DNA from 2 places in the Pseudoduganella sp. GW821-FHT12E03 genome. Region 2 is predicted to be linked to the other one. Evidence: riboswitches for the same ligand, from Rfam matches in the RefSeq annotation. Region 2 holds a riboswitch; the other holds the start of a gene.
What was found. A riboswitch is a leader RNA that binds a small molecule or an ion and turns the genes downstream of it on or off. The one in region 2 is predicted to bind thiamine pyrophosphate.

Region 1 (15,368 bases), on a different contig from region 2:
TTCATCAACCTGAAACCGGCCTCGGAGCGCAGCGATTCCGGCCAGGCCGTGATTGCGCGCCTGCGCCCGCAACTGGCGAAGGTGACGGGCGTGTCGCTGTTCCTGAACCCGGTGCAGGATTTGCGCATGGGCGGGCGTTCCAGCAATTCCACTTACCAGTACACCTTGAAAAGCGATAACCGCGCCGACTTGAAAGCGTGGGCGTCGAAACTGGCCGATGAAATGAAACAGCGCCCGCAATTCACTGACGTCGACACCGACCAGGCGGAAAATGGCGTGGAAACCTTCGTGCAAATCGACAAGGACTCCATGACACGCATGGGTATCGGCGTGCGCGATGTCGACAATGCGCTGTATAACGCGTTCGGCCAGCGCCAGGTCGCGACGATTTACGATGAACTGAACCAGTACAAGGTGGTGATGGAAGCGGCGCCGATGTATGCGCAAAGCCCGGAAGCGCTGAAGGACGTCCACGTGCCGGTGAAAAACGCCACCGGCGGCGGCGCGAATGGCGGCGCCAATAGTACCGCCAACAATGTGGCGGCGGCGCGCGACCTGTCGTCCGGCGCGGCGCTGAGCACCAGTGTCCGGGCCATGGCGCCGCTGACGGCGATGGCGACGTTCAGCGAGCGTTCGACGCCGGCGTCGGTCAACCACCAGGATGGCGAACTGGCGACCACCGTGTCGTTCAATTTGCCGGAGGGCGTGAGCCTCGGCACGGCGCAGCAAGCGGTCAGGGAGGCGGAAAATGCGATCGGCATGCCGAACAATGTGCGCGGCAGTTTCCAGGGCACGGCGCGCAGCGCGCAGGAATCGAACCAGGAACAGCCGCTGCTGATCCTGGCCGCGATTGTCGTGATTTATATCGTGCTGGGCATGCTGTATGAAAGCCTGGTGCATCCCGTGACCGTGCTGTCGACCCTGCCGTCGGCCGGCGTGGGCGCGGTGCTGGCGCTGCTGTTGTTCAAGATGGAGTTTTCCATCATCGCGCTGATCGGGGTGTTCCTGCTGATCGGGATCGTCAAGAAAAACGCGATCCTGATCATCGATTTCGCGCTGGATGCGGAACGGGCGCGCGGCCTGACGCCGCTGGAAGCGGTGCGCGAAGCGTGCCTGTTGCGTTTCCGGCCGATCCTGATGACGACCCTGGCGGCCGTCCTGGGGGCGTTGCCGCTGGCGATCGGCTTTGGCGAAGGGTCCGAGTTGCGCCGGCCGCTCGGTGTTGCGATTATCGGCGGCCTGATTGCCAGCCAGTTGCTGACGTTGCTGACCACGCCGGTGGTCTATGTCTTGATGGACCGGCTGCGCCGGCGCGGCCAGTCTGAATCCCATTTGAGCCGCCATGTCGAGGTTGCATGATGATCGAGGTTGCATGATGAACACGAATAACGTCCATTTCCCGCGCGCGGTTGCCACCGCCGCGCTGACGCTGGCAATGCTGGCGGCATTGTCAACGCTGGCCGGCTGCGCCGCCACGCCGCCCTATCAAGCGCCCGCCGTGGCGCAGCCGGCCGCCTTCAAGGAAGCGCAAGGCTGGGCGCCCGCCGCGCCGGCGGACTTGCTCGACAAAGGCCGGTGGTGGACGCTGTTCAGCGACCCGGTGCTCGATGGCCTGATGGCGCAGGTCAGCATCTCGAACCAGAATGTGGCGGCGGCCAGCGCCGCGTATGCGCAATCGCGCGCACTGGTGGCCGAGCAGCGCGCGCAATGGTTCCCGCAACTGGACCTGGGCGCCAATGCCGCGCGCAGCGGGGGCGGCGGCGCCACCCGCACTGCGGGGCAGTACCGCGTCAACCTCGGCGGCAGCTGGGAACCGGATATCTGGGGCCGGATCGGCGCGGCCGTCTCCGGCGCGCAGGCCGGCGCGCAAGCGTCGGCGGCGGAACTGGCCGCCGCCACCCTGTCGGCACAGGGCGAACTGGCGGCCAGTTATTTCGCCCTGCGCGCGCTGGACGCCCAGGGCGCGCTGCTCGACGCCACCGTGGCCGGTTATGACCAGGCGCTGCGCATTGCCGGCAACCGTTTCAAGGCCGGCATTGCCGCGCACTCGGATGTGTTGCAGGCGCAAACGCAACTCGACAACGCCCGCATCGACCAGCTGTCCGTCACGCGCCAGCGCGCCCAGCTGGAACACGCGATCGCCATCTTGCAGGGCAAGGCGCCGGCGGACTTTGCGCTGGCGCCGCTGCCGGCGGCAACACCAGAACTTGCCCCGGCAACTGGCATGCCGGGGCAGGGCGGCAACTCGTTGCAGGCCGATGCCGCACCTGGCTTGCCGTCGAGACCTGCTGCGGCAACTGCCTCCGCCTCCGCATCCGCCTATGCCCCGGGACCGGCCACCGGTCCGCTGCCCGCGATTGCCGTACCGCGCTTGCCGCCCGCGCCCACGATTCCCGTGGGCGTGCCGTCCGAACTGTTACAGCGCCGCCCCGATATCGCGGCCGCCGAACGCCGGGTGGCGGCCGCCAATGCCCAGGTGGGCGTGGCGCGGACCGCGTATTTCCCCAGCCTGACCTTGAGCGCATCGTATGGTTTTGGCGCCAGCCAGGTGGCGGGACTGTTCAGCGCATCGAACAGCCTGTGGTCGCTGGGACTGGCCGCCGCGCAAACCCTGTTCGACGGCGGCGCCATCAAGGCCCGCGTGGCCGGGGCGGAAGCGGCGCGCGAGGAAGCCGTGGCGCGCTACCGCCAGACGGTGCTGGCCGCGTTCGGCGAGGTGGAAGACCAGCTGGCGGCCGGCCGCGTGCTGGAGCAGCAGCAGGCGCTGCGCCAGAGCGCATCGCAGGCGGCCGACTTGGCGGAACAGCAAATGGGCAACCGCTACCGTGCCGGCCAGGTCGGCTATACCGAGGTGGTGCAGGCGCAGGCGGCGGCGCTCGGTGCGCGGCGCGCGCTGCTGCAGGTGCAAGCCGACCGCCAGACCGTGGCGGTGGCGCTGATCCAGGCGCTGGGCGGCGGCTGGCGCGCCGCCAACTGAAGCGCCGGCGCTGGCGCTGGCGGCGCGGCGCGCCACACGTCGGCGGTTTTCCCCGCGTGCGGGGGCATAGCCTTGTATAATCGGCAAACACACGCATTTCCCACGCGCCCCCTGGCGCTGAGACCGCAATTTGATGAGTGACCTGAACGACGTCCCAGCGGTCCCGCCACCCGCCCAGGCAGTATTCCCCGCACCACCTGCCGCTGACATCCATCCGCCGCCGACGCTGATCCCGGTGGTCGGCATCGGCGCGTCGGCCGGCGGGCTGGAGCCGCTGTGCCAGTTCCTGGCGGCGGTGCCGACCGACAGCGGCATGGCGTATATCGTGGTCCAGCATTTGTCGCCGGAGCACAATGGCGCCTTGCCCCAGCTGTTGCAGCGGGCCACGGCGATGCCGGTGCAGGAAGCCAGCAACGGCATGTGTATCGAACCGGACTGCGTGTATGTGATTCCCCCGAACGCCGAGTTGACCCTGTCGCAGCACGTGCTGGTGGTGGCGGAGCCGTCGCAAAAATACGGATCGCGCCTGCCGATCGATATCTTGTTTACGGCGCTGGCGCTGGAATATGGCGAGCTGGCCACCGGAGTGGTGCTGTCCGGCATGGGCATGGACGGTACGCGCGGCTTGCGGGCGATCCAGGACGCGGGCGGCCTGGCGATGGCGCAGTTGCCCGAATCGGCCCAGTTCGACCCGATGCCGCAACATGCGATCGAGGCGGGCGCGGCCGATATTGTCGATGTGCCGGAGCAGATGCCGCGCCAGATCCTCGACTGGGCCAATGGCTACCGTCCACCGCAATTGCTGCGTGAACCCAGCCTGGCGCGGCGTGGCGCGCTGGGTGAGTTGCTGGCCATGTTGTACGAGCAGACCGGCAACGATTTTTCCGACTACAAGATGAACACCATCATGCGGCGCATCGAGCGGCGCATCCACTTGCATGGCGCGAAAACCCTGGTGCAGTACGTGAAGCTCTTGCGCACCAATCCGCTGGAAGTCGAGTTGCTGTTCAAGGAAATGCTGATCGGCGTCACCAGCCTGTTCCGCGACCAGCGCGTGTGGGATGACTTGAAAGGGATTGTCTTGCCCAAGTTGTTGGCGGACCATCCGGATGGCGCGGATTTCAAGGCCTGGGTGCCGGCCTGCTCGACTGGCGAAGAAGCCTACTCGCTGGCCATGATCTTCAATGAAGTGCTGGCGGAACGGAGCCCGGGCGCCCGCTACACGCTGCAAATCTTTGCCACCGACCTCGATCCGGACGCCATCGACCGGGCGCGCCACGGCTTGTTTCCGCGCGGCGTGGCATCCATGATGCCCGCGGAGCGCCTGCAGCGCTGCTTTTCCGAGGAAGACCACGGCTACCGCATCCGCAAGGATGTGCGCAACATGATTATTTTTGCGCAGCAAAATGTGATTTCCGATCCGCCGTTTACCAAGCTGGATCTGCTCAGCTGCCGCAACCTGCTGATTTACTTCAGCGCCAAACTGCAACAGCAATTGATTCCGCTGTTCCACTATGCCTTGAAGCCGAACGGCCACCTGATCCTGGGGAATGCCGATACACCGGGTCAATTCTCCGAACTGTTTGCCGTGCTGTCGTCCGGAAGCCGGATATTCAAACGGCTGGAGACGGATAATCAACGCAGGTTAATGTACTTCCCCAGCCGGGTGGCGCTTGCGGCGCCCGTCATTCCGTATGAAACGAGATCCGCGACGATGAACAGCAACCTGCAAATGCAAGTGGAGCAGCAATTGCTCAAGAACCATTCCCCGGCCTCGGTGCTGATCAGCAAAGAGGGGGACATCCTGTATATCCATGGACGCACCGGCGCTTTCCTGGAGCCGGCGGCGGGCAAGGCCAACTGGAATATCCATGCCATGGCGCGCGAACCGCTGCGCTATGAACTCGATGATTTGCTGCGCCGCGCCGCACAGGGCGATGGCCAGACATTGCAGCGGGCCGTGCTGGTCCTCGATGGGGGCGGGCAGGCGCGGCAACTGGAGATGACAGCGGAGCCGCTGCGCGCGGAAGACGGTTCGCAAGAGACGCTGTTGCTGACGTTTACCACCTCGGCGCTGCCGGATGGCAGCCTGCGCGACCATCCCGTCACCCCGGGCGTGGCGGAACTGGAGCAGCAACTGATGCAGGCGCGCCTGGAAATCCGGACCGTGCGGGAAGAAATGCAGACCTCGCGCGAAGAACTGCGCTCGGCCAATGAAGAACTGCAATCGACCAACGAAGAACTGCAGTCGACCAACGAAGAGCTGACCACGTCCAAGGAAGAAATGCAGTCGCTGAACGAAGAACTGTATACACTGAATGCGGAATTGCAGGCCAAGGTGGATGATTTGTCGCAGGTGAACAGCGACATGAAGAACCTGTTGAACAGTACCGACATCGCCACCATCTTCCTGGACAATGCGCTGCACATCCGCCGCTTCACCACGCCGGCCACGCAGCTCTACAAGCTGATTGCCAGCGACGTGCAACGGCCGCTGTCGGACATAGTCAACGATCTCGAGTATCCTGAGCTGGAACACGATGCGCTGGAAGTGCTGCGCACACTGATGTTCAGTGAAAAGCAAGTGGCCGCACGTGATGGCCGCTGGTTTACCGTGCGCATCATGCCGTACCGGACCACGGATAACGTGATTGACGGCGTGGTGCTCACCTTCATCAACATCACGGAAGCAAAGCGCCTGGAGGCACAACTCCAGGCATTACAGGGCGGGAAGTGATATGCAGATGGAATTGGCGCGGTTGAGGGAGCAGGCCGAGTGCAGGGTGGGGCCTGCGCCGGACAGGCATGAAAGTACCGATGTGCTGCGCCAGCGGCACGAACTGGAAGTCACGCAGATCGAACTGGAAATCCAATGCGAAGCGCTGTCCGAATTGCACGGGCGCCATGTGCTGATGCAGCAGGAACTGGAACGCGACCAGCGCCTGATGGGCCACCTGTTGCGCGAACGCGAACAGGAGCGCCAGCGGCTGGCGCGGGAAATCCATGACGACCTGGCGCAAAACCTGCTGGCGCTGCGCATCGACGTGGTGATGTTCGGTTCCCGCACGGCCGGCACCCATGGCCGGCTGCATGAACGCGCGGAACAGGTGCTGGGCCATGTCGACGTGGCGATCCGCAATGCGCGCGGCATGATCAACGAATTGCACCCGCCGGTGCTGGAACTGGGCCTGGCGGCCGCCATCGAATGGCTGACCGCGCGCTTTCGCAGGGAAACGCTGCTGGGCTGTACGTTGCAGATGCCGGACGACGCCGCCTGCGCGTTGCTGGCGCCCGCCGTGGAAGTGGCGTTGTACCGCATGCTGCGCGAAGCGCTGGCCAATGTGCGCCGCCACGCGCACGCCACCTTGGCGGACGTGGCGCTGCATATCGATCATGGCTGGGTGGCATTGATTGTTTCGGACAATGGCATCGGCATCGCGCCGGGCGCGCAGGGCAAACCGGGCGCCTATGGCTTGCAGGTGATCGCTGAATGCCTGGCTGAAATGGGCGGTGATCTGGTATTGGACGAGTATGCGCCGGGGCAGGGCTGCCGTCTCGTGATGCGCATACCGCTGGCGCCCCCGGTAGCGCCGCTGGCGCCGTAAGGGAAGCCGCCGGATTCGCCGGCCGCCGGCCTGGAATGGTCTATACTGCCGGGGCTTCACTACCCGGAGACCCGAATTGTATAAATTGCTAGTCCTCCCGGCCGCTCTGCTGGCCGTGTCGGGCGCTACCCGCGCCGACGAAGGGCAATGGCAGCCGCACCAGCTGCTGCAGCTCAAAGCCGAACTCAAAAAAACCGGCATCGCCATCCCCGCTGAAAAGCTGGCCGACCTGTCGAAACACCCGATGAGCGCCATCGTGTCGACCGATGGCTGTTCCGCCTCGTTCGTGTCGCCCGACGGCCTGGTGGTGACCAACCACCATTGCGCCTATGACGCGATCCAGCGCAATTCCACGCCGGAACACAATTACATCGCCAACGGTTTCCTGGCCAAGACCCGCGCCGCCGAGCTGCCGGGCGGCCCCAACCTGCGCGTCTATGTGACCGACAAGGTGGAAGACGTCAGCGCCCGCGTGCTGAAAGGCCTCGACGCGATGTCGGGCCGCCAGCGCCACGAGGAAGCGCAAAAGCGCATCAAGGCGCTGATCGCCGAATGTGAGACCGACAAGATGTACCGCTGTTCCGTGCCCAGCTTCCACCGGGGCGCCGAGTATTATCGCATCCGCCAGATGATGATCCGCGACGTGCGCCTGGTGTACGCGCCGTCCGACAAGATCGGCAATTACGGCGGCGATATCGACAACTATGAATGGCCGCGCCACACCGGCGACTATTCGTTCCTGCGCGCCTATGTCGGCAAGGATGGCCGCCCGGCTGATCCGTCGCCGGACAACGTGCCGTACAAGTCGAAGGACTTCCTGGTGGTGTCGGCCGAAGGCTTGAAGGCGGGCGACGCGATCTTGCTGGCCGGTTACCCGGGCCGCACCAGCCGCTACAAGCTGCCGGTGGAAATCCGCTATGCGCGCGACCATGCGTACCCGCTGCAAGTGGCGGAATACCAGGCCGACCTGGACACCATCGCCGCCGCCACCAAAGGCGACAATGCCGCCGACGTGCGCTACGCCAGCGTGGTCAAGGGCATCAACAACAAGATGAAGAAAACCCAGGGCTTGCTGGACGGCTTTGCCCGCAAGGACCTGGCCGCCATCAAGGATGGCCAGGATGCGGACTTCCGCGCCTGGTATGCGAAGCAGCCGGCTAAATCCGGCGCGATGCTGGCCGAACTCGATGCCGCGATCGCCGCCGACATGGCGCTGTCGAACGAGGAATTCGCCTACATGGTCGCCACCAACAGCGACTTGTTCAAGAGCGCGCGCACCCTGTACCGCCTGGCGCTGGAAAAGCAAAAGCCGGATGCGCAGCGCAAGGGCGGCTACCAGCAGCGCGACCTGTCGTTCATCAAGGCCCGCCTGACGCGCCTGGAACAGTCGTATGACGCGAAAGTCGACCAGGCGCGCTATGCGGCCGGGCTGGCGCGCTACGCGAAACTGGCGGCCGGCACGCATCCGCAAGGGCTCGACGCGCTGCTGCCGTCCGCGCAGGACGTGGCCGCGCTGTACCAGCAGTCGACGCTGGGCGATACCGCGCGGCGCGTGGCGCTGATGGAGCAGGACGCCGCCGCGTTTGCCGCTTCCAGTGACGCCTTCGTCAAGCTGGCCGTGAAGCTGCATGCGCTGGGCATGGCGCTGGAAGAGCGCCGCATGGAAGTCGACGGCAACCTGGAACGCATCGTGCCGCAATACATGGCGGCCGTGATTGCATGGAAGAAGTCGCAGGGCAAGCCGGTCTACCCGGACGCCAATTCCACCTTGCGCGTGACTTACGGCACCGTGGCGCCGTATTCGCCGAAAGACGGCGTGACCAAGGGCCCGTTCACCACCGTGGAAGGCATCGTGGAAAAGCACACCGGCAAGGATCCGTTCGTGGCGCCGCAAGCATTGATCGACGCGGTCAAGGCCAGGAGTTACGGCCAGTTCAGGGACCCGGTGCTGGGCACCGTGCCGGTCAACTTCCTGTCCAGCGCGGACACCACCGGCGGCAATTCCGGTTCGGCCGTGATGAACAAGAATGGCGAATTGATCGGCCTGAATTTCGATTCCACTTATGAATCGATCACCAAGGACTGGTATTTCGACACCGCCATCACGCGTGCGATCCACCTCGATATTCGTTATATGCTGTGGGTGATGAAGGAAGTCGACCACGCCGATAACGTGCTCAAGGAAATGACCATCAAGTATCCGAAGCGCTGATACGCCATAGCGTGCGGTGATAGGCGGTAAACGTCAAGCGGCGGCCCTTGTGGCCGCCGTTTTCCTTATAATTGCAGCTTACTATGAACGAATCCATCTCCCTGCTCGGCCTGCTGACCACCACGCCGCTCGAAACGCTGTGCTTTGTGCTGTCGGTGATGACAGTGCTATTGAACATCCGCCAAAACCACTGGGCCTGGCTGTTTGCCATCCTGTCATCGGCCGCCTACGGTTTCGTGTTCGCGGGCGCCAAACTGTATGGCGACATGGCGCTGCAACTGGTGTTCATCAGCGTCTCGTTCTGGGGCTGGTACCAGTGGCTGCACGGCAGCGCCGCGCACGACAAGTTGCCGGTCACGGAACTGGACCGGCGCGGCGTCATGTGGTCCGCCGTGGGCTGGCTGGCCGGCTTTGTCGCGCTGGCCTGGTTCCTCAAGCGCTTTACCGATACCGATGTGCCGCACATGGATGGCTTCCTGACGGCGGGCAGCTTGGTGGGGCAAGTGCTGTTGTCGCGCAAGAAGGTCGAAAACTGGATCGTCTGGATTATTGTCGACATCATTTATGTCGCGCTGTACGTGCACAAGCACTTGATCCTGACGGCCGTGCTGTATGGTTTGTTCGTGCTGATGGCGGTGGCCGGGCTGGTGGCGTGGAAACGCGCGGCGGAAGGGGTGGGCGACGCGGCCGACGCGGTGGTGCTGAAATGATCCGGCGCGTGGCCATCGTGGGCGCGGCATCGGCCGGCAAGTCCACCCTGGCCGCGCGCCTGGCGGCGCATTATGGCACCGTGTGGGTGCCGGAATACCTGCGGGAATTCGTCGAGACGCTGGGCCGCATGCCCGTTGCGGACGACCAGATTGTGATAGCCCGCACCCAGGCCGAACGCGAACAGGCGGCGCTGGCGCACGCCACCGGCTACCTGTTTTGCGACACCACTCCGCTGATGACAGCCGTCTACAGCCGCCATTATTTCGGCGGCATCGACGGCGAACTGGAACAGCTGGTGCGGCGCAGCCATTACGACATCACGCTGGTGTGCGCCTCCGATATCCCGTGGGAACCGGACGGCATGCGCGAAACGCTGGACGAATGCGCCGTCATTGCCGGCTTGCTGTTCGATGAACTGGACAAACGCAACATCCCCTATACCCTGGTGGCGGGCGACGCCACACAGCGCTTGCAGAAAGCCGAGCACGTGCTTGGCAAGCCTGCTACATTTAGGAAATGACTAGAAAATTCTTCGCAGCAATCACGCTCGTTGGCAGCCTGCCGTGCGCGCAGGCGGCGACTGGTTATTATCTGGTGTCCGTGTATGACGTCGAGGGCCAGCATGGCATCGACTACAAATACTGGAACGCGGATTACAGCAACGGGCCCAGCCGGTCGTCGCCGGAAATCGGCTACAGCATCGGCGTCACGCCGCGCTGGTACACGGAACTCAATGCCGTGTGGTTCCGCCAGCATGGCCGCGATGGCAACGCGCTGTCCGCCATCAACTGGCAAAACGATGTGCTGCTGACCCAGGGCCAGTACGCGGCCGATGTGGCGCTGCATACCGAGATCGGGCGCAGCCACGACAAGCCCCATGTCTACAGCCTGGAAATCGGCCCGGTATTGCAGACCGAGTATTACCGCACCCAGTTCAACGCCAACCTGTTCCTGCAGCGCAATTGGCAGCGCAATCCGCGGGGCGGGGCGGGGGAGGAGACGCAACTGGTCTACCAGTGGCAAATCAAGCAGCGCTGGAAAAGCTGGCTGCAGCCCGGTGTGCAGGGCTTTGGCGAGGTTGGGAAGTGGAATGACTGGTTGCCGCGCCACCGGCAATCACACCGGGCGGGGCCTGCCGTGTTTGGCAGCGTGGACGTCGGGCCGGGCCAGGAAATCAAGTATGAAGCGGCCTGGCTGGTCGGTAAAAACTCTGCGCGCAGTGCGCAGAGTTTCACCATGCGGGTGCAATACCTGTTCAGGTAAGCTTAGAAGTCGATCTGCGCCGACAGTTTATAGGCGCGGTCGCCGCCCGGGAACAGGTAGCCGCCCAGGTCCGGCGTCACGTCGCGCCAGTAGAACTTGTTGGTGGCATTGCGCACCGTTGCGCGCAGCACGGTGTGCACGTCCCCCACCTTCACCGCATACGACGCACCCAGGTTCAGCACGCTGTAACCCGGCACGAATACCGTGTTGATTTCATCGAAGGCCTTGCGGCTGGCATATTGCCAGTTCGCGTTCAGCTTCAGGCCGGCGATCTGCGGCAGCGCATATTCCGCCCACAGCGAAGTCTTGAACTTCGGCACGTTGGTCACGCGCTTGCCATCCATGGCGGGGTTGCCGGTGCCGCTTTGTTCCGTGTCCAGCGCCATGGCGGTGAACCACAGCTGCACATCGCGCGTGACCTGGCCGTTGGCGCGCAATTCCAGGCCACGGTGCTGGCGCTCGCCGCCGCGCACGAAGGTGTTGGCGGCATTGATGAAGTCCAGGCCCTTGCGGATCTGGAACACCGCCATGGCCAGGCTGACGTCTTCGCCGATGTCGGCCTTCACGCCCAGTTCAATCTGTTTCGACACCGATGGCGCCAAGGCATGGCCGGCATTGGTGGTTTCCATCGGCGCCACGTCGCCATATTCCAGGCCCTTGGCCCAGCTGGCGTACGCGGTGGCGTTGGCTTTTGGCGCGTAGACCAGCGACACGTTCGGCAGCAGGAACGATTCATCGACGGCCGCCACATCCACTTCATTGCGCTTGAGTTGCGCGCCGCGCACACCGGCATGCAATTTCAGTTTGTCGGTCAAGCCCACGACGTCCTGTACAAACACGGCTTGCTCGCGGTCCGCGCGGCGTTCCGACACCGGGCCGCTGGAACCAACCGCCGGCTTGACAATCACGGGCGCGGTCAGGTTGCTGGTGCCGGCATAGTCGTACAGGTAGTCGCCCCATTGTTCACTGTTCTTGAACCACGACCAGCCCACGGTCACCGCATGGCGCATGGCGCCGGTGGTGAATTTCCCCTGCAGCATGGCTTGCGCCGCCTGCGGCGACTTGCGTTCGCCCAGGCTCTGGTAATCGTAGACATCGAAGTCGCCGTTGCCGCAGAAGCCCGGGTACAGGTCCTGCGCACCGCAGCCATACGGGAAGGCGGCGTAGTCGTCGCGCTTGAACGCGTGGCGGTTGGCCGAGACGGTGGCGCTCCAGTCCTGGTTCAGTTGCAGCAGCAGGCGCGCGCCGATATTGCTGCTCTCGGTGGTGACCGGCTTGCTCCATGGCTGGGCATTGAGTTGCATATCGGCCGGCACGTTCGGGAACGTGGCGTTGTTGATCAGCTGGAAGCCGGGCGCCGTCACTTGCGCTTTCTTCTGGTAATCGCCATCGATTTGCAGCAGCGCGTCGGGCGTGATTTGCCAGTCGAACGCGCCGGACACGAAGTTGCGGTGGCCGTCCGAACCCTTGATGTAGGAACGCAGGCGCTCGCCCGCGACGTTGATGCGGTAGCCGAAGCGGGAGTCCTCGAAGCGGCCGCCCAAGTCCACATGGCCCAGCAGGGTGCCGCGCTCGCTGGCTTCCAGGGTGACGCTGCGCAGCGTCTTGCTGGTCGGGCGCTTGGTCACATAATTGACCACGCCGCCCGGCGCCGCCACGCCGGCCTGCATGCCGGCCAGGCCTTTCAACACTTCGATGGCTTCCTTGTTTTCCAGCGGAATTTGTGTATCGCCGGAAATCGCCAAGCCATCCTTGCGGTAGCTGTTGGCGTTATTGAGCTTGAAGCCACGGATCGAGAATTGTTCGGCATAGCCGACCGCGTTGTACGCATCGCTGATGCTGGCGTCGAATTTCGCGGCATCGGTGGTGGTGCGGATATTCAATTCCTGCATTTTTTCGCGGTCAAGGACATTGACCGACGCTGGTGTCAGCAACAGCGGGATGTCGGCAAAACCGCCGACGGAAGCGTGGGTGCCGGCCGGCTTGCTGCCGGTGATGACCACTTCGGCCATGGTCTTTTCCTGAGCCAGGGCGGGGGCGGCAAAGGCTTGGGCAACCGCCAGTGCGGCGGCGGTGACTGCGAATTCTCGTTTGAACATAGTGGCTCTTAAAACTTGGGAGCCAGCGGAGGAGTGAAAACGGCGGGAGGAGATCGGCGCGACGCTTTCCTTCGCTGGCATTATCCAGATCAGGTACGGAGGGTATCTCTCACCCGGACATGTTGTGGACGTCCAGGACCCCTAGCGAAGCTGCAAGTTTAACATAAGGCGCCGCACGGCGCCTTACATGGCGGCCATAGCGCGTATTACAAACTCAGTTGCAGGGCCGCGCGGCTGGCATCGGCATCGATGTCGCGGTGCTCGCCCAGCTTGACCATGCGGTGTTCGACCAGCCGCGCCACCACGGCGTCGATCGCGTCCTGACCCAGGCCATAGCCGGACAGGCGGGTCGGCACGCCCATTTGCTCGAAGAAGCCACGTGTGCGCTCGATCGCGGCGGTAATGCGGGCGTCCTCGTCGCCCTCGGTGATGTTCCACACACGCGCCGCGTATTGCAGCAGCTTGGCGCGCTTGGCGTCCTTGCGCACGGTGAGAATGCCGGGCAAGACCACCGCCAGCGTTTGCGCATGGTCGAGCCCATACAGGGCCGTCAATTCATGGCCGATCATGTGGGTGGCCCAGTCTTGCGGCACGCCCACGCCGATCACGCCGTTCAGCGCCATGGTCGCGCACCACATGATATTGGCGCGCACTTTGATATTGTCCGGTTCGGCCAGGGTGCGCGGACCTTGTTCGATCAATGTTTGCAGGATGCCTTCGGCCCAGCGGTCTTGCAGCGGAGCATCGACCGGATAGGTCATGTACTGTTCCATCGTGTGCACGAAGGCGTCGACCACGCCGTTGCCGACCTGGCGCAGCGGCAGGGTAAAGGTTTTCGACGGGTCCAGCACGGAGAATTTCGGGAACACGGCGCGGTGCATGAAGGCACGCTTTTGCTGTGTGCTGGCGCGCGTGACGACGCTGGCCGCATTCATTTCCGAGCCGGTTGCCGGCAAGGTCAGCACGGCGCCGAATGGCATGGCGGCCGTGATGGTCTTGCCGCCTTTTTCCAGGATCAGCCACGGATCGCCGTCATGCAGGGCCGCCGCCGCGACAAACTTGGTGCCGTCGATGACGGAGCCGCCGCCGACCGCCAGCAGGAAATCAATCTGTTCCGCCTTGACGATCTCGACCGCCTTCATCAAGGTTTCAAAATGCGGGTTCGGTTCGATGCCGGCAAACTCGATGACGGTATGGCCGGACAGCGCGGCCTTGACTTCGTCATAGACGCCGTTGCGCTTGATGCTGCCGCCGCCATACAGCATCAGCACGCGCGCGCCGGCCGGCACCAGCGGCGTGATGGCCGCGATCTGGCCCTGGCCGAACAGGATCTGGGTGGGATTGTAAAAATCGAAGTTGAACAAGGCTGGCTCCCAAGTTGTATCACATTGAAGGCCGCCATTATCGCGCAGGCGCGGAAAATGTGCGCGCTATCAGTTTTTAAGGCACTCCGACAGGAGTGACGGTCGTACGATGGGGCCCCCAGGGCGGATTGGCCGGCCTTGGCCGGCTAATCCGCCAGCGACGCCACGTTCATCGGGTGGACTTTGTGCACCACGCACGCATCGAGTTGCAATGCCAGTCCGTGCACGAAGGCCACGGTTTCACCGTCGATGCCGGGGATGTACAGGTGGCGCGCCGTCCATTGCACCGGTACCGCCTGTCCCGAACTGTGGCCCAGCCAGACCAGGACGCCGGCGCCATCGAGTTCGACGTCGCCAACGTAGACGTGGCAATCGAGGCTGAGGTCGGGCCGCTGGAAATCGCTGCGCTGGCGGACCAGCGCTTCCCATTGCGCAGGTGTCACCGGCGGTGTGCGGACGATATACAGGTCATCAAAGTAGTGCATGCCGCCATCATAGCGGGTTATTGGCGCCGGATGGCAGGGCGGGGCCGCAGGCGGCGGCGCGCGCCAGCAACAGGTCGCGCTCGCGCTGGTTTTGCGCCAGTTCCGCGGCCCGTTCGAATTCAGCGCGGGCTTCCGCGATGCGGCCCAGCTTGAACAGGAAGTCGCCCCGTACGCTGGGCAACAGATGGTAATTTTTTAATGCCGGCTCATCAAGCAAGGCATCGGCCACTTCCAGTCCGGTTTCCGGGCCGAACGCCATCGACAGCGCGACGGACCGGTTCAGTTCCACCACGGGCGACGGCGCCAGCTGGGCCAGGCCGTCATACAGGGCGGCAATCCGGCCCCAGTCGGTGTCGCCGGCGCGCCGGGCGCGTGCGTGGCAGGCGGCAATCGCCGCTTGCAGCGCATATGGACCCAGGCCGCGCTGCTGGCGTGCGCACAGGCCTTGCGCCCGGGCCAAAGCGGCCAGGCCGCGGCGGATCAGCAACTGGTCCCAGCGGGAACGGTCCTGTTCCAGCAACAGCACCGGGTTGCCCTGCGGATCGAGCCGGGCCCGCAAGCGGGACGACTGGATTTCCATCAGCGCCGCCAAGCCATGCACTTCCGGTTCGCCAGGCGCCAGCCCGGCCAGCACGCGGCCCAGCCGCAGCGC
Region 2 (15,368 bases):
CCAGGACAGGCTGGCCAGCTGGCCGCAACATTACCCGTGGATCGAGCCGGATGGCTTGCACTACTTCCGCAGCCGCATTGCACTGGCCGAGCGCGATGTCGAGCACGGGCTGGAAACCACGCTGGCGTATTTCGTCACGCCGGAGCAGCAGGCGCGCGCGCTCGACATCCTGCAATTCAAGCTCGACGTGCTGTGGTCGATGATGGACGCGATTGAACTGGCCTATGGCTGACAAGGAGAATGCGATGCCAACCCCACACTCCCATCCCCGCCTGGCCCGTTTGTTCCGCCTGCAATGGGAACCCGCGCAAGATGCCTATGTGCTGCTGTACCCGGAAGGCATGGTCAAACTCAATCGCAGCGCCGCGGAAATCCTCAAGCGCTGCGACGGCAGCCGGCCATTGCCGGAGATTGTCGCGCAGCTGGAAAGCGACTTTGGCGCCACCGGGCTGGCGCCGGATGTCGATGCGTTCATCATCGATGCGCGCCAGCATGGCTGGGTGATCTGACCATGGGCGCCCCGGCCATCCAACCGCCGCTGTGGCTGCTGGCGGAACTGACTTACCGTTGCCCGCTGCATTGCGTGTTTTGCTATAACCCCATCGATTACGTGCGCTGCCGCGACGAACTGTCGACCGAGCAGTGGTTCGGCGTGATGCGCCAGGCGCGCGCACTGGGCGCGGCGCAGCTGGGTTTTTCCGGCGGCGAGCCGCTGTTGCGCGACGACCTGGAGTTGCTGGTGGCGGAAGGGCGGCGCCTGGGGTTCTATACGAATCTGATCACGTCCGGCATCGGGCTGACGGAGGCGCGGCTGCAGGCGCTGCGCGCTGCGGGCCTCGATCACATCCAGCTGTCGTTCCAGGACTCGACACGGGAAATGAACGATTTCCTCAGCAGCACGCGCACCTTCGACTTGAAGGCGAAAGTGGCACGCCTGATCAAGCAATACGAGTACCCGATGGTGCTGAACGTGGTGCTGCACCGCTATAACCTGGACCACATGGAGCGCATCATCGACATGGCGCTGGCGATGGGCGCCGATTACCTGGAGCTGGCCAACACCCAATACTATGGCTGGGGCTTGCTGAACCGCGCGCAATTGATGCCGACCCGCGAACAGGTGGAACACGCGGAAAGCGTAGTGAACCGCTACCGCGAGCGGATCGGCAACCACATGCGCATCCTGTTTGTGGCGCCGGATTACTTCGAGGGCAAACCCAAGGCGTGCATGAATGGCTGGGGTTCGGTGTTCCTGGCGGTGGGCGCCGATGGGGCGGCGCTGCCGTGCCATGCGGCGCGCACCATCCCGGGCATCGATTTCCCCGATGTGCGCGAGCACGGCCTGCGCGAGATCTGGTACGACAGCGATGCGTTCAACCGTTTTCGTGGCGATGCATGGATGAAGGAACCGTGCCGGGCGTGTCCGGATAAAGACAAGGATTATGGTGGTTGCCGTTGCCAGGCGCTGGCGCTGGCGGGCGATGCGGCGGCCGCCGATCCGGTGTGCGAGCGCTCACCGTCCCATGACGTGGTGCGGCAAGTGGTGACACTGGCGCGGCGGCCAGGTGCGGTGGAGGCGCAGCCGCTGGTGTTCCGCAGCGATGCGGAATCCAGGCGGCTGCTGGCGCGGGGGTAATCCCGGGCCGGGATGGGGTTTAATCCTGGCGGACCCAGGTTTGCGTGCGGCCCAGCATCGGCATGCCGATGTAGCCGCGCATTTTCAGTTTCTTGCCGCCATCGGTCAGTTCCAGCTTGCTCTTGTAAACTTTACCGTTGTTCGGGTCCAGGATTTCACCACCCGAATAGGCATCGCCGTCTTTTTTCAGGCCGGTGAGGATCACCATGCCGACCACCGGCTTGTCCTTGCGCGCATCGGTGCATTTGTCGCATTTCGGGTTTTGGTCCTCGTTTGGTGCGCGGAACAGTTTTTCAATCTGGCCTTGCAGAACGCCGTTGCTTTCCGTGATGCGGATCAGGGCTTTCGGCTTGCCGGTTTCGTCATCGATGTTTTGCCACAGGCCAACCGGGGAAACGTCGGTGGCGAATGCAGGGGACAGGGCGGCAACCAGCAGGGCGCCGGCGGTGAGGCGTTTGAACATGTGAGTGTCTCCAAAGAGGGGTTATCGGTGTTATCCGTCCAGTGTAGCAAAACGATCGTGCTATTTCCTAGCCCTAATTAGAAGAATTACTCGGGGCAATAGCGCTCAATAGCTATCGAACCCGGGGCGAACGATAGTATGAAAGGGGCCAGGCCCCAATGAAAAAAGCCGGCGCTGAGGCCGGCTTTTGCTGGGAAGCGTGCGGGATTACGCCGGCAGCTTGGCCAGTTGTTCCTGCATCTTGGCCAGAGTCGCACCGAACGCGGCGACACGTTCTTTTTCTTGCGCGACCACGGCTGCCGGGGCGCGGGCCACGAACGATTCGGACGACAGTTTGCCGGACGCCTTGGCGATTTCGCCTTCCAGGCGCGCGATTTCCTTGGACAGGCGCTCGCGTTCGGCTTTGACGTCGATCTCGACTTTCAGCATCAGCTTGGTGGTGCCTACCACCGACACCGCTGCCGTGGTTTCCGGCAGCGTGTCGACAATCGATACTTCCGACAACTTGCCCAGCGCCTGGATATACGGTGCGAACACCGACATGCGCTCCTTGTCAGCCCCGGATGCTTCGACGATCAGCGGTACGCGCAGCGATGGCGCCAGCTTCATTTCACCGCGCAGGTTACGGGTTGCATCGGTCAGCGCTTTCAGCTCGCCCATCCAGCTTTCCGCCGCTTCGTTGATGTTCGCTGCCACGGCGATCGGGTATGGCTGCGTCATGATCGACTTGCCGGCGCTGTCGCCCTTGCCGGCCATCGGCGCCACGGTCTGCCACAATTCTTCGGTGATGAACGGGATGATCGGGTGCGCCAGGCGCAGCACGACTTCCAGCACGCGCAGCAGCGTGTGGCGGGTGGCGCGCTGCTGGCCTTCGGTGCCGTGTTGCACCTGCACCTTGGCCAGTTCCAGGTACCAGTCGCAGTACTCATCCCACACGAACTTGTAGATCGCGCTGGCGATGTTGTCGAAGCGGTAGTCCTCAAACCCCTTGGCGATTTCCAGCTCGGCCTTTTGCAGCAGCGAGATGATCCACTTGTCCGCTTGCGACAGGTCGGCCTCGTTGGCCGAGCAGTCGTGGCCTTCGGTGTTCATGATGACAAAGCGGGTCGCGTTCCACAGCTTGTTGCCGAAGTTGCGGTAGCCTTCGCAGCGGCCCAGGTCGAAGTTGATGTTGCGGCCCAGCGACGCGTACGACGCCATCGTGAAGCGCACCGCGTCGGTCCCGTAAGCGGCGATGCCTTCCGGGAATTCCTTGCGGGTGGCTTTTTCGATTTTCTCGGCAGCCTTCGGGTTCATCAGGCCGGTGGTGCGTTTTTCCACCAGCGCATCGATGCCGATCCCGTCGATCAGGTCGATCGGATCCAGGGTGTTGCCCTTGGACTTGGACATTTTCTGGCCCTGCGAATCGCGCACCAGGCCGTGCACGTACACGGTGTTGAACGGCACCTTGCCGGTGAAATGCGCGGTCATCATGACCATGCGCGCCACCCAGAAGAAGATGATGTCAAAGCCCGTCACCAGCACGTTCGATGGCAGGAACGCCGACATTTCCGGCGTTTGTTCCGGCCAGCCCAGGGTCGAGAAGGGCACCAGCGCGGACGAGAACCACGTGTCGAGCACGTCGTTGTCGCGGGTCAGCGCGCCGGTGCTGCCGGCGGCGGCGGCTTTGGTTTTGGCTTCTTCTTCGGTGTTCGCCACGAACACATTGCCCTGCTCGTCGTACCAGGCCGGGATTTGATGGCCCCACCACAGTTGGCGCGAAATGCACCAGTCCTGGATATTGTTCAGCCACTGGTTATAGGTGGTGGACCAGTTTTCCGGCACGAACTTGATTTCGCCGGTGGCGACCTTGTCCAGCGCGACTTCGGCGATGGATTTGCCCGGGAAGTGCGTGCCTTCCGGTGCGGCCTTGCTCATGGCGACGAACCACTGGTCGGTCAGCATCGGTTCGATAACGACACCGGTGCGGTCGCCGCGTGGCACCATCAATTTGTGCGGTTTGACTTGTTCCAGCAAGCCTTGTGCTTCCAGGTCGGCGACGATTTGCTTGCGGGCGGCGAAGCGGTCCAGGCCGACGTAGGCGGCAGGCGCCGTGTCGGCGATCTTTGCGTCCAGGGTCAGGATCGACGGCATGTCCAGCTTGTGGCGCTGGCCGACCTGGTAATCGTTGAAGTCGTGCGCCGGCGTGATTTTCACGCAGCCGGTGCCGAATGCCTTGTCGACGTACGAGTCGGCGATGACCGGGATTTCACGGTCGCACAGCGGCAACTTCAGCATCTTGCCGACCAGCGCGGTATAACGCTCGTCGGTCGGATCGACCGCCACGGCAACGTCGCCCAGCATGGTTTCAGGACGGGTGGTGGCGACCGTCAGGTGGCCGCTGCCATCGGCCAGCGGGTACTGGATGTACCACATCGAGCCATCTTCTTCTTCCGACACCACTTCCAGGTCGGATACCGCGGTGCCCAGCACCGGATCCCAGTTGACCAGGCGTTTGCCACGGTAAATCAGGCCCTGTTCAAACAGGCGCACAAACACGTCGGACACGATTTTCGAGCGCGGCTCGTCCATCGTGAAGTATTCGCGGGCCCAGTCCGGCGACGTGCCCATGCGGCGCATCTGGCCGGTGATGGTGGAGCCGGATTTTTCTTTCCACTCCCACACTTTTTCCACGAACTTTTCACGGCCCAGGTCATGGCGCGAAATTTTCTGTGCGTCGAGCTGGCGCTCCACCACGATTTGCGTGGCGATACCGGCGTGGTCGGTGCCGGGAATCCAGGCGGTGTTATGGCCCAGCATGCGATGGTAGCGGGTCAGGCCGTCCATGATGGTCTGGTTGAACGCGTGTCCCATGTGCAAGGTGCCGGTCACGTTCGGTGGCGGCAGCTGGATGCTGAAGGACGGCTTCGACAGGTCGAGGGAAGCGGCAAAATAACCGCGCTTTTCCCACTCGCTGCGCCAGAACTGTTCAATATTGGCAGGCTCGAAAGACTTGGCTAATTCCATGATGTTGGGCGTAGGTTGTATGCAAAATTGTATGCGAAGCGACCATTATAAAGGCGCAATGTGGCCAGTGCATGGGGCTGCCATCGCAGTGCACAATTTTTTTCATCATATAACAGTGTCCAATCTGCAACATTTCACTGCTTGTAAGCGAATTCATCAGTTGTAAGGGAGTGTAAGTACGGATGAGTGCGGGGCTGTTCGGTTGAGTGGCTTTCATATAATGAAGTCATGTTCTCAATGTTTTCATTTTGGAAACATTGAGCCACATTCCCGCAGCTGACAATCATGGAGGCAAAACATGGCTACGATCGATGTCAAGATTTCCCAGGCGGTGATGGACAGCGCCGCACTGGACGGACTGGCGCACGACGAGGGGGCGTTCGACACGGCAATGGATGCGATGGCGTCCGCCATGGCGGGGCTGGCGGGCGATGGGACCAAATTCACGGCCGCAGTGCTGGCGAACGGCACGGTGAAGATTACTTACCCGAACGGCGTGGTGCAGGAATATACCGGCGTGACCCTGGCCAACGCCACGGCCGCCAGTGGCGTCGCCAGCGCCACCGGCATGAAACTCACGGCGCCCGGCGCCGTGTCGATTGAAGCGGCCGGCAAGTTCGAATTCAACTACATGACGCAGCCTGTGTTCAGCATCGATGCGACGGTCGCCGCCATGGACAGCATCAAAGTCACAACCCTGTACGCCACCACGTCGGCCGACTATGACGCGCTGTATGGCAACGTCAGCGCCGAACTCGATGGCCACCTGACCATCAACAAGGATGGCCAGCTGCATGGCAGTTTCAACAGCCTGACGGTGAACGCCGATAAATTCCTGGCCTCGGCCATGATCGAAGGCCGTTTCAACCTGTCCGGCAATCCGGATGCGATAGCCCATCCCGACGCGGTCGGCGCCGTGCCCGATATCTGGCTGAAACCGCCGGTGTCGGATTTCACGCTCGATGGCAAAGCCACGTCACTGGACCTGGAATTCCGCGACGGCAGTTATCTGCGCGGCGATGACCTGGGCGTCATGTTCAACAGTGGCCAGCTCGACGACATGCTGGGACTGGTCCATGGCGCGCTGTCCGGCAGCGATACGATCAATGTGACCTTGCCGGCCGTGCTGCCTGCCCAGATATTGATTGCGTCCGGCGCCGGCGATGACGCGGTGTCCGTGGGGGGCGGTGGCGGCAAGCTCAGCGTATTTGCGGGCGCCGGCAATGACGTGATCACGATGCTGTCCGACCACCACAAGGTCGACGGCGGCACCGGCGCCGATACCGTGGTGTTTGCCGGCAACAAGGCGCAATACACCGTGACCCAGGCCGATGGCAAACTCACCGTGGCCTCGGGCGGCGGGGTCGATGTGCTGACCAATGTCGAGCGCCTGCAATTTGCCGATGGCGCCGTGGCGTATGACATCGACGGCAATGCGGGCCAGGCATGGCGCATGTACCGCGCCGCGTTTGACCGCACACCGGACAACCCGGGCCTGGGCTATTGGATCAAGGCGCTGGACGGCCATGTGACCTTGCACGATCTGGCCGAGAGCTTTATCAAGAGCACGGAATTTGCCCAGCTGTATGGCGACAATCCGTCGAACGCGGCCTTTGTCGCCCGCCTGTATAACAACGTGCTGCACCGCGACGCGGAACAGGCCGGCCTGGATTACTGGGTCGACGTGCTGAACCATGGCGAGGGCCGCGCCAACGTGCTGCTGAACTTCAGCGAAGGCGCGGAAAACCGGGCGCAGGTGATCGGCAGCATCGAGCATGGCTGCGAATACACCCCGTTTGGTTCGTAGGTGCCTGAGACGTGATGTCAGGCTTGCAGCTTGCATGGATCTGTTAAGCCTGTAACACCCGCTGAAACTCTGTCTATTTTTGCAATTTTTTTGATTTACCTGCCGTATCTGTCTACCTTGGTCCGCTCGTATAAACGTATACGTAACAACTGAGGTAACAACCAAGGAGACAGACATGGCAGTTCGCTTCACCACGTTGTTGGCGGCAAGCTTGTTGGCTGGCGCGGCAGGGGCCGCACAGGCCCAGCAGAAGACCTTCTGGATCACTGTGGGCGATGCCGCCTACACGCAATTGAAGAAAGCCGCACCGCAAGCCATCGCGCGCGAAAGCCGCTCGCTGACGGCGCAGGCCGCCACCGCCGGCAAGGCCGCTGCCAAGGAACAGGTGCACCTGGTCGAAGTCGACGAAGACCAGATGCTGAAACTGTCGGCCGCCGTGCACCATGAATTGAAGCGCTGCGGCGGCTTCATGATGCACCGCAGTGAAGCGGAAGGCCTGGCGATCCTGTCGCCGTCGGCCCAGAAAACCACGCTGGCGCCCGTGCTGACCCGTCCTTCGTATGTGCTCGACAACCAGACCCTGATCACGCCGCTGGTGTCGCAGTTGCAGGCCACGAATATCGGCCAGACCATCACCGACATGTCCGCGTTCACCAACCGCTACTACACCACCACGGCTGGTGTGAATGCGTCGGACTGGCTGAAAAACAAGTGGACCACGATGGCGGCCGGCCGCAGCGATATCAGCGTGTCGCAATTTACCCATAGCGGCTATCCGCAAAAATCCGTGATCTTGACCATCAACGGCACCGACAACGGCAATGAAGTCGTGGTGCTGGGCGCCCACCTCGATTCCATTGTCAGCGGCTCGATGGGCGAAAGCACCCGCGCCCCGGGCGCGGACGATGACGCGTCCGGCGTGGCCAGTCTGACCGAAGCGCTGCGCGTGATGCTGGCGGCAAATTACAAGCCGCGCCGCACCATCAAGTTCATGGGCTACGCGGCGGAAGAAGTGGGTTTGCGCGGGTCGCAGGATATCGCCGTCTGGCACAAGAACAACAACGTCAATGTGGTCGGCGTGATGCAGCTGGACATGACCAACTACAAGGGTTCGGCCAGCGATATCTTTATCTACACCGATTACACCGACAGCCTGCAAAACGATTTCATCGCCAAGCTGGTGCAAACGTACCAGCCGAGCCTGACCATCGCCTATGACCGTTGCGGCTATGGCTGCTCCGACCACGCCTCGTGGACCGGCCAGGGATACTGGGCCTCGCTGCCGTTCGAGGCCTCGTTCAACCAGGACAACCCGAACATCCACACCGTCAACGACACGTTCGCCAGCATGGGCAGCCAGGCCAACCACGCGCTGAAATTTGCGCGTCTGGGCATGACTTATGCGATGGAACTGGGTAGCGATGGCCCCGGCACGCCGCCGCCGGCCGACAAGGTGGAAACCTTCACCGGTTCGCTGACCGTCAACCAGAAGCGCACCTTCGGTCCGTTCAAGGCAACCACCGGCACGTTCAAAGTGGCGACCACCGGCACCGGCGACGTCGACCTGTATGCGCGCAAGACCACGGCGCCGACCACCACCTCGTATGACTGCAAGTCGGACGGTTCGTCGGCAACGGAAACCTGCTCGATCAACATGACGGCCAATGGCGATGTCTATGTGTTGTTGAACGGCTACACCGCGTCGAGCTACACGCTGACGGTCACTTACAAGCCACAAACGCCATAATCGTTAGTTCGTCAGCTATATGTGACATTTACGCCATGCGGCGGCGGGCGGATGTATAATCCGCTCGCTGTCCGCAAGGGCAGCACACGCTAGGGGTCCTGCGTTGCGCATTCGAATGCGTAACTGTGGGTGAGAAATACCCTCCGAACCTGATCTGGATAATGCCAGCGAAGGGAAGCTTTAGGCTCGCTCCACCAGTCCGTCCGATTGGTGTTCCGCCGAATCTCCTTTGCTGGCTCCTGTAGAGCTACTGAAGGAGCCAAATGAACGCCAACGCCAAATTCCTGTCCGCCACTGCTGAAGTGGACAGCGCCGCCGTCGCACCACTGCCGAATTCCCGCAAGATCTATGTTGAAGGCAGCCGCCCTGACATCCAGGTGCCGATGCGCGAAATTTCGCAATCCGATACCTCCGCGTCGTTTGGCCATGAAGTCAATCCGCCGATTTACGTGTATGACACGTCCGGCGTGTACACCGATCCGCTTGCTGCAATCGATATCCGTTCCGGCTTGCCGACCCCGCGCACGCCATGGATCGCCGAGCGCGACGACACCGAAGAACTGGCCGGCCCAACCTCCGACTACGGCCAGGCGCGCCTGGACGATGAAAAGCTGGCCGAACTGCGCTTCAACCTGTCCCGCAAGCCGCGCCGCGCCAAAGCAGGCGCCAACGTGTCGCAGATGCACTATGCCCGCAAAGGCATCGTGACGCCGGAAATGGAATACGTGGCGATCCGCGAAAACATGCGCCGCAAGGAATACCTGGCCGAGCTGCGCGCCGCCGGTCCGCTGGGCGAACGCATGGCCGACATGATGGGCCGCCAGCACCCGGGCTTCAACTATGGCGCCAATATCCAGGCGGAGATCACGCCGGAATTCGTGCGCGAGGAAATCGCCCGTGGCCGCGCCATCATCCCCGCCAATATCAACCACCCGGAAATCGAGCCGATGATCATTGGCCGCAACTTCCTGGTGAAGATCAACGGCAATATCGGCAATTCCGCCGTGACGTCGTCGATCAGTGAAGAAGTCGACAAACTGACATGGGCGATCCGCTGGGGCGGCGACACCGTGATGGACCTGTCCACCGGCAAGCACATCCACGAAACCCGCGAATGGATCATCCGCAACAGCCCGGTGCCGATCGGCACCGTGCCGATTTACCAGGCGCTGGAAAAGGTCAACGGCAAGGCCGAAGACCTGACCTGGGAAATCTTCCGCGATACCCTGATCGAACAGGCCGAGCAGGGCGTCGATTACTTCACCATCCACGCCGGCGTGCTGCTGCGCTATGTGCCGATGACGGCCAAGCGCCTGACCGGCATCGTGTCGCGCGGTGGTTCGATCATGGCGAAGTGGTGCCTGGCGCACCACAAGGAAAACTTCCTGTACACGCACTTCGAAGACATTTGCCAGATCATGAAGCAGTACGACGTGTCGTTCTCGCTGGGTGACGGCTTGCGTCCGGGTTCCGTGTATGACGCCAACGACGAGGCACAACTGGGTGAATTGAAAACCCTGGGCGAACTGACGCAGATCGCCTGGAAACATGACGTGCAGGTGATGATCGAAGGCCCTGGCCACGTGCCAATGCAGCTGATCAAGGAAAACATGGACTTGCAGCTGGAACAGTGCGATGAAGCGCCGTTCTACACGCTGGGCCCGCTGACCACCGACATCGCGCCGGGCTACGACCACATCACGTCCGGCATCGGCGCCGCGCAAATCGGCTGGTACGGTTGCGCCATGCTGTGCTACGTGACGCCGAAAGAGCACCTGGGCTTGCCGAACAAGGATGACGTCAAGGAAGGCATCATCACCTACAAGATCGCCGCCCACGCGGCCGACCTGGCGAAAGGCCATCCGGGCGCGCAAATCCGCGACAACGCCTTGTCCAAGGCACGCTTTGAATTCCGTTGGGAAGACCAGTTCAACCTGGGCCTGGACCCGGACAAGGCGCGCTCGTTCCACGACGAGACCTTGCCAAAGGATTCAGCCAAGGTCGCGCACTTTTGCTCGATGTGCGGCCCGCACTTCTGCTCGATGAAGATCACGCAGGATGTGCGCGAGTACGCGGCGTCCGGCATGCAGGAAAAGGCGATTGAGTTCGTCAAGGGTGGCTCCCAGCTGTACAGCAAGGCGTAACGGGGCCATTGCCATGATTCAGATTGAACTGAACGGCGAATCCCGTACGGTGGCGCCGGCGCAGACTTTGCAGTCGCTGGTGGAAGAGCTGGGCATTGCGCACCAGGCGCTGGCGCTGGCCGTCAACCGCACGGTGGTGCCGCGCCAGGGCTGGCCGGCGCACGCATTGCAGGCGCAAGACAAAGTCGACATCGTGCGGGCGATCGGCGGCGGTTGATCTCCGTTGCGCGCGCGTCGCGTAGGGCGGCTTTGACAAAGCCGCCGTGCTGGCGCCGCCGCACGGCATGCGTGGCGGGTTCACGGAACCCGCCCTACGTGATCACCGCCGCGATACAAAAAAACTGGAGAATTCAACAATGCGTGACCAACACCAAGACCTGCTCACCATCGCAGGCAAGACCTACAAATCCCGCCTGCTGGTCGGCAGCGGCAAATACAAAGACTTGCAACAGACCCGCGACGCCACCCTGGCCGCGGAGGCCGACATCATCACGGTGGCGATCCGCCGCGTGAATATCGGCCAGGATCCGAACGCGCCCAGCCTGCTGGACGTGGTGCCGCCGTCCGAGTTCACCATCCTGCCCAACACGGCCGGCTGCTACAACGCGAAGGATGCGGTGTACACCCTGCAAATGGCGCGTGAACTGTTGAACGGCCACAAACTGGTGAAGCTGGAAGTGCTGGGCGATGAAAAAACGCTGTTCCCGAATATGCCGGAAACCCTGGTGGCCGCCAAAGAGCTGGTCAAGGATGGTTTTGATGTGATGGTGTATTGCAGCGATGATCCGATCCAGGCGCGCATGCTGGAAGACATCGGCGTGGCGGCCGTCATGCCGCTGGCGTCGCTGATTGGTTCCGGCATGGGGATCTTGAATCCGTGGAACCTGTCGCTGATTATCGAGCAATCGAAGGTGCCGGTGCTGGTCGATGCCGGCGTAGGCACGGCGTCGGATGCGGCCATCGCCATGGAACTCGGCTGCGATGGTGTGCTGATGAACACGGCCATTGCCGGCGCCCAGGATCCGATCCGCATGGCGCGCGCCATGAAGCTGGGGGTGCAGGCGGGCCGCGAAGCGTTCCTGGCCGGCCGGATTGCCCGCAAATTCACGGCATCGCCATCGTCGCCGATGGCCGGACGCATGACAGGTCACAGCGCATGACCAGCGAAGCCCGCCAACCTTGCGTGCTGGTGTTTGCCGGCGCCGATCCGTCGGGCGGTGCCGGCATCGCTGCCGATATCCTGGCGATCCATGCGCAAAGCGCCCATGCATTGCCGGTCATCACGGCGCTGACCGTGCAAGACAATAACCGCGTGTACGCCGTGCAACCGGTGGAGCCGGACATGGTGCTGAAGCAGGCGCGCGCGCTGGCGGCGAAAGTCGCCATCCGCGCCGTCAAGATCGGCATCACGGGCAGCGCCGCCAATGCGCAGGCGATTGCGCAAGTCATTACCGAACTGCGCGCCAGCTACCCGGATTTGCCGGTGGTGCTGGACCCGGTGCTGGCGAGCGGCCACGGCGACCTGTTGTCGCGCGATGATGCGGTGCAGGCACTGGCGCCGCTGTTGCCGCTGGCGACCATGATCACACCGAACGGCGTGGAAGCGGCAGCGCTGGCCGGCGCGCCCGCGCAGGCGGTCGACCATGCCCAGTCACGCGACCATGCCCAGTTGCTGCTCGATAAAGGCTGTAAGCATGTCTTGATCACGGGGGGCCATGGCATGGGCGACACCATCATCAACCGCTGGTTCACCCAGGCGCAGGGGCAAAGCTGGAGCTGGCAGCGCCTGCCCGGCGAATTCCATGGCAGCGGCTGCACCCTGGCCGCCACCATTGCCGGTTTGCTGGCGTATGGCTATCCGGTGGCGCAAGCCCTGGTCCGTGCGCAGGGCTACACCCACCGGGCTTTGGCGGCCGCGTATGCGATCGCGCCGGGCCAGTTGATCCCGCAACGTTAATTCAGGAGAGATACGATGCAAGGACTCTATTTGGTCACCCCCAACTGGGATGACACCGTCAAGCTGCTGTCAGTGACGGAACAGGCGCTGTCGGCCGGTGTCGGCATCCTGCAATACCGCCACAAGGATGCCGGTATTGATTTGCGCATCGAACAGGCCACCGCGCTGCAAGAGCTGTGCCGCCGTTACCGCGTGCCCTTCATCATCAACGACCACATCGACCTGGCGCTGCAACTGGATGCCGATGGCGTGCACGTGGGCGGCACCGACACCAAGGTGGCGCAGGTGCGCGCCTTGCTGGGCTCCGGCAAAATCATTGGCGCGTCGTGCTATGGCGATATGCAGCTGGCCATCGATGCCCAGGCGGCCGGCGCCAGCTATGTGGCGTTCGGCGGTTTTTATCCCTCGCTGGTCAAGAAGTATGCCGTGACCACGCAGCCATCGATTATCGATGCGGCGCTGACGCAGGTGGCTTTGCCGAATTGCGTGATCGGCGGCATGACGCCGGAAAATGCGGCGCCGCTGGTGGCGCGCGGCGCCCACATGGTGGCGGCGATTACCAGCGTATACCAGGCCGTCGATCCGGCCGGCGCGGTGCGGGCCTTCAATCTCTTGTTTGAGAGGCAAGGAAATCGCGCACAGGCAGCTTGATTTATCTATAATGGGGCACCCATGCTAGTTAATGTGGGTGCCCGGCCTGAAGGCCCGGCACCCATGCATCATAATGTGGATGCCCGGCCTAAAGGCCCGGCACTCATGCTATATAAAGGTTGCCGACCATGACTGCACCAGCCCCGGCCAAGCGCCTGATCCTCGTTGTCGATGACGACAAACTGCTGGCGGAATTCATTTGCGAAATCCTGCGCCATGCAGGCTATGACACCATGCAAGCCCATGGCGCCGATGAAGCGCTGAAGCTGATTGCGGAACGCGAACCCGACCTGGCCATGCTTGACATCCATATGCCGGGCATGTCCGGCCTGGAACTGGCCAAGCAATTGAACCGCAATACCTCGGTGCCTTTCATGTTCCTGTCCGGCCGCGGCGACAATGACGCCGCCAAGGAAGCGGCCGCCCATGGCGCCGTCGGGTTTGTCGTCAAGCCGGTCGACGAACAGCATTTGATGCCGGCCTTCCGCGCCAGCCTGGCGCGCGCCGATGAAATCCGCCAGTTGCGCCGGACTGAAATGAATTTGAATGCCGCCCTGGCTGCGGGGCGGGAAACCAGCCTGGCCGTGGGCCTGTTGATGTGCAAGTTCCAGACCGACCGCAACACGGCCTTTGAAGTGTTGCGCGACCATGCCCGTTCCAGCCGCCGCAAGATCAATGAAATTGCCGACCAGTTGCTGGCGGCCGAGGAAATGTTGAACAGCTTGCATGTATCGTTCAACGCCCGCCTGAAAAAATAGTCGTTTGTAAAACACAATCGCTGCAATAGATAATTATATTGCGCAACATTGTGTCGAATTGCGCTACACTGTAAATCATACAGCGGGGCCTCGACCCGTCCCCGCTTCCCACTGTGGCCGCCTGTTCCCTGCGCCGCATCTGTTTTTCCCCGGCCCTACTCCGCCGACCCTGCAACCCTGACTGAGACTGATTGCCATACGTGGTCGCATACACGCATCGCATGCGCGTCAGGTTTGCATCAACCCAGCCTATGCCGCAGCCTGCCGGCTGCGGGCGGAGATGACGATGAAAGATACACCTGACATTCAATGTGACGCATACCGCGAAGTCGCTGCAGCTTGCCGTGATGTACCGCGCGTGCTGCACGTGGACGGCGATGGCGATGCCGCACTGGTCCTGGCAACCTTGCTGGTGCCGGAAACCCTGGTCCACCATGCCGCCAGCCTGGCGGAAGCGGTGCGGGCCATCAGTGAACAAGAATTTGCGCTGGTTGTGCTGGATCCCGATTTGCCTGATGGCGACGGCGTCGACCTGCTGCATAACTTGGCCAGACGCTCGGCGCCGCCGGCGGTCTTGCTGTACTCGGCACGCCATCCGGGCTTGCGCACGCCGGCCCATGCCTTCCTGCCGAAGCCCTGGACTTCGCCGCGCCAACTGTGGCGCACGGTTTCCCACATGCTGGGACTGTCGTCCGCATCGCTGCAGGAGTTGCCAATATGAAATTAGCTGATTTGAACAACATCCTGTACGTGGAAGATAATCCGCAGTTGCGCTGTGTTACCAAGATGGCGCTGGAAGTCATCGGCCGCTTCGAAGTGTGCGATTGCGATTCCAGCCGCAGCGGTTTGCTCGATGCGGCGGATTTCTTCCCCGATTTGATCTTGCTGGACGTGGCTTCCTGCAACCGCGACGCGCTGATGACGTTGTCGCAATTGCGCCGGATTGCGCACTTGCGGGATACGCCGGCCATGTTTGTCACGGGGCTGGCGGCTGCGGCGGACGTGGCGCAATACGTGGCGGCCGGCGCGATCGGCATCATTGCCAAACCGTTGGAACCGTTGCGTCTGGCATCGCAGGTGCGCCAGTTGTGGGCCAGCCGTCAGCAATTGCCCGGGGGTTTTGGTTTTACGGCGTCGATGGCGTGTCACGAATAATTGTTCCTTGATAAGATGTGGGACTTTTTCCCACACCAACAGGA

Region 1: another riboswitch for thiamine pyrophosphate. It lies ahead of AC1RRC_RS21715 (TonB-dependent siderophore receptor); the one in region 2 lies ahead of thiC (phosphomethylpyrimidine synthase ThiC).

The regions. Positions count from the first base shown of each region.
Region 1 covers NZ_JBXAQJ010000008.1:336,424-351,791, forward strand. The annotation lists gene AC1RRC_RS21675 (efflux RND transporter permease subunit) at 1-1,359, shown strand, start outside; gene AC1RRC_RS21680 (TolC family protein) at 1,376-2,977, shown strand; gene AC1RRC_RS21685 (chemotaxis protein CheB) at 3,111-5,714, shown strand; gene AC1RRC_RS21690 (sensor histidine kinase) at 5,716-6,582, shown strand; gene AC1RRC_RS21695 (S46 family peptidase) at 6,659-8,794, shown strand; gene pnuC (nicotinamide riboside transporter PnuC) at 8,878-9,504, shown strand; gene AC1RRC_RS21705 (AAA family ATPase) at 9,501-10,025, shown strand; gene AC1RRC_RS21710 (hypothetical protein) at 10,022-10,768, shown strand; gene AC1RRC_RS21715 (TonB-dependent siderophore receptor) at 10,771-12,867, opposite strand; TPP riboswitch at 12,917-13,020, opposite strand; gene AC1RRC_RS21720 (iron-containing alcohol dehydrogenase) at 13,074-14,231, opposite strand; gene AC1RRC_RS21725 (hypothetical protein) at 14,378-14,716, opposite strand; gene AC1RRC_RS21730 (RNA polymerase sigma factor) at 14,724-15,368, opposite strand, start outside.
Region 2 covers NZ_JBXAQJ010000012.1:125,551-140,918, forward strand. The annotation lists gene pqqC (pyrroloquinoline-quinone synthase PqqC) at 1-232, shown strand, start outside; gene pqqD (pyrroloquinoline quinone biosynthesis peptide chaperone PqqD) at 246-509, shown strand; gene pqqE (pyrroloquinoline quinone biosynthesis protein PqqE) at 512-1,636, shown strand; gene AC1RRC_RS26960 (DUF2147 domain-containing protein) at 1,656-2,099, opposite strand; gene AC1RRC_RS26965 (valine--tRNA ligase) at 2,307-5,105, opposite strand; gene AC1RRC_RS26970 (DUF4214 domain-containing protein) at 5,404-6,912, shown strand; gene AC1RRC_RS26975 (M20/M25/M40 family metallo-hydrolase) at 7,088-8,659, shown strand; TPP riboswitch at 8,741-8,852, shown strand; gene thiC (phosphomethylpyrimidine synthase ThiC) at 8,923-10,803, shown strand; gene thiS (sulfur carrier protein ThiS) at 10,817-11,020, shown strand; gene AC1RRC_RS26990 (thiazole synthase) at 11,160-11,963, shown strand; gene thiD (bifunctional hydroxymethylpyrimidine kinase/phosphomethylpyrimidine kinase) at 11,960-12,760, shown strand; gene thiE (thiamine phosphate synthase) at 12,776-13,411, shown strand; gene AC1RRC_RS27005 (ANTAR domain-containing response regulator) at 13,540-14,169, shown strand; gene AC1RRC_RS27010 (response regulator) at 14,456-14,890, shown strand; gene AC1RRC_RS27015 (response regulator) at 14,887-15,324, shown strand.